2 regions of the Neobacillus oceani genome follow, and region 1 is predicted to be linked to the other one. Evidence: a T-box and tRNA genes for the amino acid it is inferred to sense, from the RefSeq annotation. Region 1 holds a T-box; the other holds one or more tRNA genes.
What was found. The T-box of region 1 lies ahead of serS (serine--tRNA ligase). A T-box ahead of a tRNA ligase gene usually reads a tRNA of that ligase, here a tRNA-Ser.
Positions count from the first base shown of each region.

Region 2: it has a tRNA-Ser gene. The T-box ahead of serS (serine--tRNA ligase) is inferred to sense a tRNA for this amino acid. The anticodon was not compared.

Region 1 covers NZ_CP143543.1:29,510-36,036, forward strand. The annotation lists gene V1499_RS00130 (serine hydrolase) at 1-1,311, shown strand, start outside; gene pdxS (pyridoxal 5'-phosphate synthase lyase subunit PdxS) at 1,464-2,351, shown strand; gene pdxT (pyridoxal 5'-phosphate synthase glutaminase subunit PdxT) at 2,353-2,943, shown strand; T-box leader at 3,014-3,231, shown strand; gene serS (serine--tRNA ligase) at 3,307-4,587, shown strand; tRNA gene V1499_RS00150 (tRNA-Ser) at 4,690-4,782, shown strand; gene V1499_RS00155 (deoxynucleoside kinase) at 5,145-5,837, opposite strand; gene V1499_RS00160 (deoxynucleoside kinase) at 5,853-6,500, opposite strand.
Region 2 covers NZ_CP143543.1:2,502,661-2,509,187, forward strand. The annotation lists gene V1499_RS12485 (hypothetical protein) at 1-137, opposite strand, end outside; gene V1499_RS12490 (hypothetical protein) at 284-439, shown strand; gene V1499_RS12495 (hypothetical protein) at 544-678, opposite strand; gene V1499_RS12500 (glycoside hydrolase family 18 protein) at 1,023-2,174, shown strand; gene V1499_RS12505 (DUF1292 domain-containing protein) at 2,211-2,489, opposite strand; gene V1499_RS12510 (hypothetical protein) at 2,571-2,831, opposite strand; gene V1499_RS12515 (hypothetical protein) at 2,958-3,272, shown strand; tRNA gene V1499_RS12520 (tRNA-Ser) at 3,303-3,387, shown strand; gene V1499_RS12525 (endonuclease MutS2) at 3,457-5,388, opposite strand; gene V1499_RS12530 (tartrate dehydrogenase) at 5,845-6,527, opposite strand, start outside.

The DNA of each region.
Region 1 (6,527 bases):
GCCGTCACGGCAGGGCTGTTTACTGCACCCGCCAAAGCAGCCGGTGAGGCGAGCTTGAAAATCAATGCCGCCGCTGCCATTCTTGTTGATGCGGATTCGGGTAGAGTTTTATTTGAACAGAATGCAGATAATGTCCTGGGTATTGCCAGCATGACGAAAATGATGACAGAATACCTTCTCCTTGAGGCTGTAAAAGAAGGAAAGGTGAAATGGGACCAGCAATATACGGTTAGCGATCCAGTCCATAAATTGTCGCATGACCGCAGCTTGTCCAATGTGCCGCTCAGGGCGGATGGTACGTATAACGTTCGGGAACTGTATGAGGCGATGACAATTTATTCCGCGAATGCCGCGACTATTGGCATTGCTGAGGTTATTGGCGGTTCGGAAGGCAATTTTGTAAAAATGATGAATGATAAAGCCGAAAAGCTCGGTTTAAAAGATTATAAGTTTGTGAATTCAACAGGATTGAACAACCGCGATTACAAAGGGATGCATCCTGAAGGTACAGGAGCCGAGGATGAAAACGTCATGTCTGCAAAGGCAACCGCAAAGCTCGCTTTCCATCTCCTGAAGGACTTTCCGGAAGTGCTCGAAACGACCAGCATTCCAAGGAAGGAATTCAGGCCGGGTACCGATGACGTCATTAAAATGGAAAACTGGAACTGGATGCTTCCAGAGCTTGTGTTTAAATACCCTGGGGTTGATGGCCTGAAAACCGGGACGACTGACTTTGCCGGTTACTGCTTCACAGGAACGGCAAGCCGTGATGGCAAACGTTTCATCACAGTCGTAATGGATGCGAAAAATGCATCAGGCAAAGGGGATTATAAGGCCCGTTTTGATGAAACAAGAAAAATGTTCGATTATGCTTTTACAAATTACACCAAAACAGAAATTCTCCCTGCAGATTCTGCGATAAAAGGGAAGAAAACCGTTAATGTTATAAAGGGGAAGGAAGACAAGGTAAATATCCGGACGAAAGATCCGATTTCGTTGATTATCAAAAACGGTGAAAAGGATAATTACAAACCTGTTCTCGTCCTCGACAAAAAGAAAGTAAATAGCAAAGGTGAAATGACTGCCCCTATTAAAAAGGGAGAAGTCGTCGGCTATGTGACCCTGGAAGCGAAGAATGGCAATAAAGCTACCTTCCTTACAGACAAAGGGCAAGGCAGCGTAACCTCCCCGGTCATCGCGACTGAAAATGTTGAAAAAGCAAATTGGTTTGTCCTAATGATGGGCGGGATTGGCGGCTTCTTCGCTGATTTATGGGGAAGCATTGTTTCCGGCATTAAAGGGTTGTTTTAAGTCGGCAGCTTTGCGGTTTAGTTAGATTGGAAACGTATGAGGATAGGCTCTTGTCTTGACAGGGGCCTATTTTTCATAGATTATTTTAATAATAAGGACTATTCCAATCGGTATAGTCTCTTTTAGAAAACATATTATAATTCCAGGGGGAAATGACAGTGAATACAGGTACTGACCGTGTTAAAAGAGGTATGGCTGAAATGCAAAAAGGCGGCGTCATCATGGACGTTGTCAACGCGGAACAGGCAAAAATTGCGGAGGAAGCAGGCGCTGTAGCTGTTATGGCCCTAGAGCGTGTACCTTCTGATATCCGCGCTGCAGGCGGAGTTGCCCGTATGGCTGACCCACGTATTGTTGAAGAAGTCATGAATGCCGTTTCAATTCCGGTCATGGCAAAAGCACGTATCGGCCACATTGTTGAGGCGCGTGTCCTTGAAGCGATGGGCGTGGATTATATTGATGAAAGTGAAGTTCTGACTCCGGCGGATGAAGAGTACCACTTGAATAAAAGGGACTACACCGTTCCATTTGTCTGTGGCTGCCGCGACCTCGGAGAAGCTGCCCGCCGGATTGGCGAGGGAGCATCAATGCTCCGGACAAAGGGTGAGCCGGGAACCGGGAACATTGTTGAAGCGGTACGGCACATCCGCAAGGTAAACGCCCAGGTCCGAAAAGTCGTGAACATGAACGAAGACGAACTAATGACAGAAGCAAAGCTGCTTGGCGCGCCATACGAGCTGCTACTTGAAATTAAGCGCCTTGGCCGCCTGCCGGTTGTCAACTTTGCCGCTGGCGGAGTTGCAACTCCCGCGGACGCTGCTTTAATGATGCAGCTAGGCGCTGACGGAGTATTCGTTGGTTCAGGTATTTTTAAGTCCGAAAACCCTGCACTTTTTGCAAAAGCGATTGTCGAAGCGACTACCCACTACCAGGATTACAAACTCATCGCCGAATTGTCGAAAAACCTCGGTACTCCTATGAAAGGGATTGAAATTTCTTCCCTTGCCATGGCTGATCGTATGCAGGAACGCGGCTGGTAATATGGTTAAGATTGGTGTATTGGCCTTACAGGGTGCAGTCAGGGAGCATGTCCAGTCGGTCATTGCATCCGGAGCCGAGGCCGTAGAGGTTAAAACAGTCGGGCAGCTAAAGGACTTGGACGGGCTGATCCTTCCAGGCGGCGAAAGCACGAAGATGAGGAAACTCATTGATAAATACGGGTTCATGGAAGAACTAAGAGCCTTTGCGGCTTCCGGAAGGCCGATGTTCGGAACATGCGCGGGGCTGATTCTTTTGGCAAAAAATATCGTCGGATACGATGAACCCCACATTGGCGTGATGGATGTGACGGTTGAGCGGAATTCCTTTGGCCGACAGCGTGAAAGCTTTGAAGCGGACCTTGAAATCAAAGGGGTAGCCAATGCGTTCACAGCTGTATTTATCCGAGCTCCGCATATCGTTGAAGTGGGTGAAGGGGTCGAAGTACTTGCTACTCACAATGATAGGATTGTAGCTGCAAGGCAGGGGCAATTCCTGGGCTGTTCCTTCCATCCAGAGCTCACGGAAGACCATAGGCTCGCCGCCTACTTTATCAAAATGGCGGAAGAGGCGAAATACGGGCAGCCTGCATAAAGAGCGGGAATAAAGTATTTGCAATAAGGCGATAATTGTAGTACATTAAAAAGTACAAATTTACAATAGTGGAAAAGCGTTGAGAGGAAAAAGTAGCGGGAATCCCACTCTTAAGAGAGCCGGTGGCAGGTGCGAACCGGTGTGTGGCGCCTGTGAATCCGTCCTTGAGCAAAGCATGGAACGCCTTTTGGCAAGTAAGTGCTTTCGGGTCAAACCGTTATGAAATTGAGGTGGGCTGCTGTGTGCGGCCAACCAGGGTGGCAACGCGGGTTAACTCCCGTCCCTGTTTTGGGGACGGGAGTTTTTTGCGTCCAAAAAAACAGCCCCGCCTCAACTGAACAAAAGAAAAAGGAGTGTTTGAGCATGCTGGATATTAAAGTATTGCGCGCGGATTTTGAAGGAGTGAAGAAGAGGCTTCAGCATCGCGGCGAAGACCTCACAGACCTTGGGAAGTTCGAGAGCCTGGACAGGAAAAGGCGTGATTTGATTGTCGAGGCCGAACAGCTGAAGGGAAAACGGAATGAGGTATCCCAGCAGGTTGCTGCTTTAAAGCGCGAGAAAAAAGATGCGGACCAGCTGATTGCTGAAATGCGCGAGGTCGGCGACCGCATTAAGGAGCTCGATGACGAGCTTCGAGGGGTGGAGGAAGAGCTCGATATGCTTTTATTGAGCATCCCGAACTTGCCGCATGAAAGCGTTCCGGTTGGGGAAACGGAAGACGAGAACGTAGAAATCAAAAAGTGGGGGGAAGTACGAAATTTCGGCTTTGAGCCTAAGCCCCATTGGGATATTGCCGACAATCTCAAAATCCTTGATTTTGAGCGGGCCACAAAGGTTACTGGAAGCCGGTTTGTTTTTTACAAAGGGCTCGGTGCGCGGCTTGAGCGGGCATTGATGAATTTTATGCTCGACCTTCATGTGGATGAGCACGGCTACAAAGAGGTGCTTCCTCCATACCTGGTAAACCGGACTAGTATGACAGGCACTGGCCAGCTTCCAAAATTTGAAGAAGACGCCTTCCTGATTGAAAGCGAGGATTACTTCCTGATTCCGACTGCCGAAGTACCCGTAACGAACCTTCATAGGGATGAAATTTTGAATGGAGACCAGCTGCCGATTCGCTATGCGGCGTACAGCGCTTGCTTCCGTTCCGAGGCAGGATCTGCCGGCCGTGATACACGAGGGCTTATCCGCCAGCATCAGTTTAACAAGGTGGAACTAGTGAAATTCGTAAAGCCTGAGGATTCTTACGATGAGCTTGAAAAGCTTACTGCTGACGCGGAAAAGGTACTGCAGCTTCTCGGGCTTCCATACCGTGTCCTAAGCATGTGTACAGGCGACCTGGGCTTTACCGCCGCCAAAAAGTACGATATCGAAGTGTGGATTCCAAGCTATAACACGTACCGTGAAATCTCTTCTTGCAGTAATTTTGAAGCTTTCCAGGCAAGAAGGGCGAATATCCGCTTCCGCCGCGAACCAGGCGCGAAACCTGAACACCTCCACACTCTGAACGGTTCCGGCCTCGCAATCGGGCGTACAGTCGCAGCGATTCTTGAGAACTACCAGCAGGAAGATGGAACTGTCACCATCCCTGAAGTGCTAAGACCGTACATGGGCGGACGGACAGAAATTAAGCCTGACTAAAGAAATCGGGACGGGAGATTATCCCGTCCTTTTTTTAAAAACAACCAAGGTTTCCAGTTGACATGAACGTCCAACCTATAGTAATATAACCTTTGTCGAAACGGAGGAATACCCAAGTCTGGCTGAAGGGATCGGTCTTGAAAACCGACAGGCGGGTTAAACCGCGCGGGGGTTCGAATCCCTCTTCCTCCGCCATTTATTCGATTATGTATGACCAACGCGCATAAAACTGGAGACAAAATCCGCCGCAACGCGAAACGCCTGCGGCGGTTTTTTTTATATTGTTGAGTAGATTAATCCTTTAGTTGCATGGTTAGCTCGTCGATCATTTTATCGGCATCTTCCACGGTAACCCCCCCGGTTAAAAAGAACTCGAGATAATAAGAACCTTCTTCCTTCTTGCCCTCCATTCAACCACCCCATTTCTCCTTATATATAACTGACGACGCACAAATGCTTTACGGCTCACTTTTTTCTATTCAAAACTTAATGAACTGTTAGGCGGGATAAAGCCCGAGCCACATTCCTGCTCCAACTAAAAAACGCATACCAGCTAATCAGCCGGTATGCGTTTTAGTAAAAAGGATTTCGTTCAATTTATTATCAACTTCCCTGCACACCCGTGCGGCATCTTCGGGGCGGTTGACAATATCGGTTACATCCATGTCGATGACGAGCACTTCACTGGCTTTATAGTGGTTAAAGACCCATTCATCATAGCCTTTCCATACCTCGAAGTAGTACTCCTTCAACTCTGGGTTGATTTCAAAACTCCTACCGCGTGACATAATCCGTTCAATAACGGTATCAAAGGAGCCTTTCAAGTAAACCATAAGCTCCGGAGCTTTTTTTGGAAGTTCATTGATTTCTTCCATCATATTGTCGGCAAGGTCTTCATAAATTCTGAATTCAAGCTCGGATATCCGTCCAAGTTTTTTATTCACATAGGCAAAATACCAATCCTCATAAATCGACCTGTCCTGGATCGTATAAAGAGGCTCGTGCCAGCTGATGCATTCCTTTACCGTTTTAAACCGTTTATTCAAAAAGAATAACTGAAGAAGGAAAGGAATCCTTTTTGCATCCAATTCTTCCGGGGTCAATTCATAATAAAGCGGGAGAATCGGATTATCATCCACCGTTTCGTAAAATACTTTGCTGTCTATTCCCTTGCTTTGATAATGCTCATTCAATAAATCCGCCACGCTTGTTTTGCCAAGGCCAATCATGCCGCCGATTACGATACTCAAATAATTTCCCCGTCCTTATAATGTATTGGTCCAGCTGCTTTTTGCCAGCGATAATGAGAGGTCCGAAAGAATGGTGTCCAAGTCCTCTTCGTTTTTTACGAAATCCATTATATCGCCGTTATAGCGAAGAACCGGAATTTCGGGATGCTGCTTCTCAAAGGCTTCGATCGCCTCTTCATAGTCACGCGACAATTGTTCTAGATAGAGAGGACTGATATTCTTTTCGACTTCGCGCCCCCGCATCGCAATTCTCGCCAGCAGGGTATCAAGGCTCGCATTTAAATAAATGACAACATTTGGTTTTGGCATATCCTCGGTGAGGATTTGATAAATTTTAAAATACTTTTTGTACTCCTCGTTGTTCAGGGTCCTCTGCGCAAAAATCAAGTTCTTGATTATATGATAATCTGCGACAACAGGTTGATTTTTAACCAGATAATGGGTATTAATGTCGCCAAGCTGCTTAAAACGGTTGCAAAGGAAAAACATTTCCGTCTGGAAGCTCCACTCTTCAATGTTTTCGTAAAACTTACCGAGGAAAGGATTTTCATCCACGATTTCTCTTAACAAAGCAAATTGATAATGATCGGCAATTGCTTTTGCAAGAGATGTTTTTCCAACACCAATCGGCCCTTCAACAGTAATAAAGGGAGTTTCCCCCATTGCATGTCCTCCTTCTCCGCTCACTAA
Region 2 (6,527 bases), 2.1 Mb from region 1:
TTATTCGAATCGCCTTTAGTCCCCTTTTTAACAGTCTGGGGGGAATGATGATTTTCGCTTCCTCCATTCGGCGGACCGAAAACATGGCTATCGGAAGTTATTTTTGCTCCTTTTATAAAATCATCCTTCGTTTTCAATTCCTTCACCTCCACTTAAAGACCATTGTGGTTAGGTTGTGTCAATTTCCAGATTTCTATTAAGACAATTCAAAGAAGGCTGTGTAATAATTTGCATAATGCAAATACTAATTATTGATAAGTCCATACATTCAAGGAGTGTCAATATGAACAAAAAGAAAGATACTGAACAGGCGCCGACAATTGCTCCTGGGCTTGATACAGATGCGCAGCTAAGCCAGACCGCAACAGAAGAAGACCAGCGAAAAGGGAATTCCACTTCCGTCACAATCGCTTCATACGATGAAGTCGATCCTAGTTGAAAAGCCAAACCAGGGCTAACCCTGTACACAGAAAAAAAGCCCGCATCCGCCGGGCTTTTCACATTCCATCCAGTAAAGGGCTTGATTTTCGTTATGGCATTACATTATTCTCTTAAATCCGGATTTTCAGGAGGAGCAAATTTTACAGACAGGAGGCTTTCATCCTTTTTAAGTCCATATGTAGTCTTTGTATCATCATTTTCTCGATGTTCATTCACTTCTTTCTCTTCTTTTTCCATACGATGTCTCTCCTTTCATTCAGTGAAACGCGGATGTTTCATCACCCTTGTTGCATCCTCCGCGTAATATTCTTCCCTTCATTCCCTTTCAATATTAAGCGCGCCCTATTTTCAATTCTGATTAAAGAATACATGCTGCGGGGTGTAAGCTATTGGGCTCTCGGCAAGCCTTTTCCACAGAACTGGGTATTTCTTTCCGATAATAATTTTACACAGAAAAAAGAGTGCCAGCGAATTCCGGCTGGCTCTTTTGTGCTCATGCTCGGCTTCCCTTTAATTGCCACCTTCTTCCCGCCTAATTTCTGTTACACTTTTAATCAGCAATGTTTAAAAGGTGGGTTAACATGCTTTCTCGAAAGAAAATCATTCTAGGTATCATGCTGCTTGCTTTCTTTGCGGGCGGATTTTTTTCGGGAATCTATTATTCTGGGAATCTCGCAAAAGAAGCGTATATGCCTTCTTCAAGTTCCGATGGAATGGAAAATGAACGTACTGATACAGTTCAATCTGGCTCTTCTAAAGTAGTTATAGGCTACGTACAGGATTTCCGAAATCCCGAGGAAATAGATTTTACGGCGTTTACCCATATTCTTTTTTCATTCGCGCATCCAACAGCGGATGGCTCTGTTTTGTTCAACGGCGGCATGGCGCGAGAAAATCTCAGAAAAACAGTATCCCTTGCCCATCGTGAAGGGACTAAGGCAATTCTTGCGGTTGGAGGTTGGTACCATATACAGGGCGGCCAGTCTTATCCATATTTCTCTGCGGCGATCAGCAATCCGGAAGCACGCAAAAACCTTGTCAATAATTTAATCCACATCGTAGAAACAGAAAATTTGGATGGCATTGACCTCGATTTTGAACATCCCCGGACAGAACGGGATGCGGCCAACCTGGAACTTCTTGCGCAAGAGCTAAGCGAAAGGCTTAGGCCTGCTAAAAAGGAACTGTCCATTGCAGTCCATTCAAAAATAAACGCGGTTACCGGCGAAACAGTTGAATCGGTTATTTATACGCCTGGTATCTTCAAGGCTGCCGACCATGTGAACATCATGGCATATGACGGCCAGTGGGACGGTGGCTATCATGCCAAAAACCTTGCTCCTTATGGTTTCACTAAAAACATTGTCCGTTATTGGTCCAGCATGTTTGATCAACTTGGCATACCCAGGGAAAAGCTTGTCCTAGGCTTGCCGCTCTATGGGCAGCCTGAAAATCAGGAAGCAAAACAAGTGTCCTATGCTGCAATCGTCGAAAATTACCCGTCTTACGCCAGGGAAGACACTATCGCAATGAACGGCACGGTTTATTTCTATAATGGGGTGGAAACTGTTAAGAAAAAAACGAGGTTGGCAATGGCAAATAATTTTGGAGGATTGATGCTCTGGGAGGCGGGCCATGACAGCAAAGGTGAAACAAGTCTGGCCAGGGCTATCGGGGACGAAATGAAAAGCATCTCCTTCTCTGCTGCAAAGGGAAACTCGCATAGAAAATAAACGGAAGGGGCAGCAACAGCCAGCCCCTTCCGCTTATCAGTCTTCCATTTCTTCCTGATCCATCAATTCCTCGAACGCACGCGCGACTTTGTCAAACTCCTCATCTGACTGGATGGCGTCCAGGTCGCCTTCCTCATCGACTTTCAGGAAAAAAATATCAATGTCATCATCCGTCTCTTCCTGCAGGTCCTCAAGGAAGCTTACAGCCGCATACGGGGTACCGTCAACTTCCATTATGGCCAGTACCTCAACCTGCGCTTCCTCATTATTTTCATCGCTTATGGTAAAGATTTCGCCTACTTCAATTTTTTCCATCATGCTTCCCCTCACTTTAAAAGAATGCTTTCTTTCATTGTTTTCCCTTTGGAGAACAAATTAATGCCTACAAACATTCAATCAGGAATCAAATTCCTTTATTTTTGCCAGTTTTTCGACCAGCACCATACACCTTTTTCCGTCAAGTTCGAATATGTACATGGAATTTTCCTTTTCTACAAGGAGTTTCCTGAATTGAATATCGCCTTCCATGTTATTCTCTTTAACGAGCTCTGTCAATTTATGAAAAATTTGTTCTTTATTCGGTTCAATGGTTGAAGCAATCTTGATCGGCATCGGCATTCCCGGAATTTTATAGGTCACTAGAATCACTGTATCCAAATGGCTTCACTCCTTACATGGACAATTCGACACTTCATGTGTTTTCCCTGCACGGGATGAAAAAACTTTTTCGCCGCCCTGCAATTGTTTATACTTAAAATAAAAACTGTTATTGGGAGACTCGTTATGGATAAAAAAGACCTGCAAGAACAGATCATCCAGAACTATCAGGCTGATGAAAAGATGATGATCCTTATTTTTGCCCAATGGTGCGTTAATAATGGGTTAGACCCGGAAGAACTGTATTTGAGTGCCTATCCGGGACAGAAAGGAAACCATGCTTTACGGGAAGCCATAGAGCTCACTGTTCCAAAAGAGGAAGCCGGAGAAGTGCCGGACAATACCGTTCTTGGCGCTTTATCCCTTTTTGGCAACGACGATCTTGCTTTCATTGTATCCGAAGAAATCCGCAGACGAAAGAGAAAAGGGGACGCCGAATAACTGTAGAAGGATTGGACAAACTAGAGCGGAAAGCCTGTAGCTCAACGGCAGAGCGGCCGCGGCCTGGATTGCCAGGCTGATGCGCATCTAGCGGGTTCAATTCCCGCCGGGCTTTTGGAAAAATGCTTCTAAGATGGTCTTAATAAATCAGGCATGCCCATGAACCCGGCATGCCTTTTCCTGTTTATTCTTCGTATTCGATGGTAATGCCTGATTCGTGCCTTTTCGAAATAATTTTATCCGCTTTTCTATTTTCCTTCGATTTGAACACAATGTCAAAATCATAATCCGGTGGATAGAGTTCGCTAGCCGCAATTTTTAGTTCCAGGCGCTTATGATTGTATTTCTTCTTTTCCCCTTTTACCTGGACGATGTAATTCCCCAGCTCATCAGGGCCTTTATAAATAATCCCGTATTCGTTCCCTGGAGAAATCACGACATTGTCCCCCATGTTAAAAGAAGCTACTGCCTTCGCTGCGCCATTCATTTCATTTTTCACCCTTTGCTGGTGCCGGTTGACGATCATTTGTCGTTCCATTTCGATTAGTCGCCGATTATCTGTTACTAAATGGGAATAATCTTTTTCTTCCCTGTAGGTGATCCGGTGCGCTCTCTTAATTAGTTCCGGATGCATGCCCAGTTTCAGCGCTATCGCAAACGCCTGGCTCTTGCCGCCCTTGCCGATGGTCAGCCTGTATGTTGGCTGAAGCGTATCAAGGTCAAATTCCATTGACCCGTTCATAAAACCGTAGTGCTGATTGGCAAAATCCTTTATTTCGCTGTAATGCGTCGTCGCCAGCAAGGTAGCGCCTTTTGCATAAAGTTGCTCAAGGATGGCGGCCGCAAGCCCCATCCCTTCTCCCGGGTCCGTTCCAGATCCGAGTTCATCAAGAAGGACGAGGGTGAGGTCATTTGTTTCCTTCAGGATTTCAATAATGTTTACAATTCTTGAACTGAATGTGCTCAAGTTATCCAAAATGCTTTGCCCGTCGCCGATATCAACGAGGATTTTCTGATAGACAGCAATCTCACTCCCCTCTGAAACCGGGATAAAGAGACCAGATTGTACCATCAACGCCAGCAGTCCCACCGTTTTGATCGCGACTGTTTTCCCTCCGGTATTTGGGCCGGTAATGACAAGCGCGTTCTCCGGGCTGCCAATCGCTATCGTAAAGGGAACAGCCTTGCTGGCGAGCAGCGGATGCCTGGCGCCTTTAAGGTTCATAACATGCGATTCATTGACCGAAACCTTTTTGCCGTTAATAGCACGTGCATATTTCGCTTTTGCAAACAAGAAATCGTAATGGACCATCGTTTCCACCGCCAAGCGGATTTTCTGCTCATTTGCTTCTACAAGCCCGGTCAAATAGGAAAGGATTTTCTGGACTTCGGCTTCCTCGTCCGACTTCAGCCACAATAGATGTTCGGAAAAAGCGGCTATTTCCTCTGGTTCGATGAACAGTGTCGACCCGGAAGCAGATGTATCAAGCACCGCCCCTTTAACCTTTGTCCGGTATTCCTTTTTTACCGAAATGACATACCGCCCGTCTCGCTGGCTAATGATATGATCCTGCAAATACGGTTTGTATTTATTGGAGCGGACCATTTGCTGCACTTTTTCCTTGAGCCGTTCCTCCTGGATGGCGAGTTGCTTCCGGATTTTTAAAAGCTCTTTGCTCGCATAGTCATCAACAGCGCCATGCCGGATGCAGCGGATGATTTCTTCAGCGAGGGCAGGCAGTTCATCGATTGAATAAATATAGCTGGATACCCTTGGAGCCACGTATTCCTTATCCTTCATAAATCGCTTCATTTTCCCGCAGCAATCCAGGAAATCATAAAGCCTGCTGAATTGCTCCGGCCTAAGCGCGACTCCTTTATTCAGCCCTTCCAACAACGTGTCGATTCCCTCGAGGCCATGTACGGGAACACTTGTGCTGATCGCCATGATTTGCTCCGCTTCCGCAAGTTCGTCTAGTAGCACCCTAATTTGTATAAGGTTAGTTGACGGAACCAGGCTGGCAATCCTGGCTTTTCCCGCACTGGTCAAAGCATGGGCGGAAAGCTCTTCTTTGATTTTGCAAAAGTCCAATGTAGTAAATGTGTGTTCGTTCAATTTTTTTCCCTCCAAAAATAAAAATAGCCACGCTGAACAATGTCAACGCGGCTCCGCAAAGAAGCGGATATGTTCCGCTTTCTTAATCCTTTTGGCAAAAAGCCATTATAACTCTTAATAAAACCCCGATCGACGGGTTGTTGTAGAGTTAAAAAAGCATTGGTTGCCTAACCAAAATAAATAGCTGTGCACAAAGGTACACAGCTACAACGGTTAAAGGATTGTATGCTTGTATGGCCATTGTTCTTAACTTTCATTCCAGGCCACACCTAAATAAGCTTTCCCCAAAACATTCATTTTGGAGGAAAACACGGCCAGAATGAGTGTATCCAATTGATTGGATTAGTTAAGAACGGCTCCCGACATAAAACATACTCCCTTAAAAGGCTATATTGGTTTTCATTGAAATAGTATCATAGGGAAATCAGCAAAGTAAAGCGGCAGCAGCAGAAAAATTTACCCTTTTTCAATGATTTTTTGGCAAACTTCATCTCCAAATTTCCAGGTGGATGCCGTCCCTCCAAGATCAGGCGTCAAGGCCGTGCCTTCCTCCAGAACTTGCTGTAGTGATTCCATTAGGACCGCCGACAGCTCGTATTCACCAAGATGGTCCAACATCATCCCGGCGCACCATATGGCGGCAGTCGGGTTTGCAATTCCTTTTCCGGCGATATCCGGAGCCGATCCATGGACCGGTTCGAACATGGACGGGAAATCCTTTTCAGGATTGATGTTCGCGGAAGGCGCGATGCCGAGTCCCCCGACAATTGCTGCTCCGAGGTCTGTAAGGATATCGCCAAACAGGTTCGAGGCGACGACTACTTCAAATGTTTCCGGTTTTGTAACGAAAAATGCGGCGAGGGCATCGATATGGGTAATTTCGGTTATGACGTCAGGATACTCGCTGTTTATTTTCCTGACGTATTCATCCCAGAACGGCATTGAATGGTTAATGCCGTTTGATTTTGTAGCCGCCGTCAGCTTTTTTCTTTTTCCCTGCCTGCTTGCTAGAGAAAAGGCATAGCGCAAGACCCGTTCGACCCCATGTCTTGTAAAAACGGCGCTTTGAATAGCCATATCCATCGCAGTGCCTTCATACATCCGCCCGCCGATGCTGGAATATTCGCCTTCATTGTTTT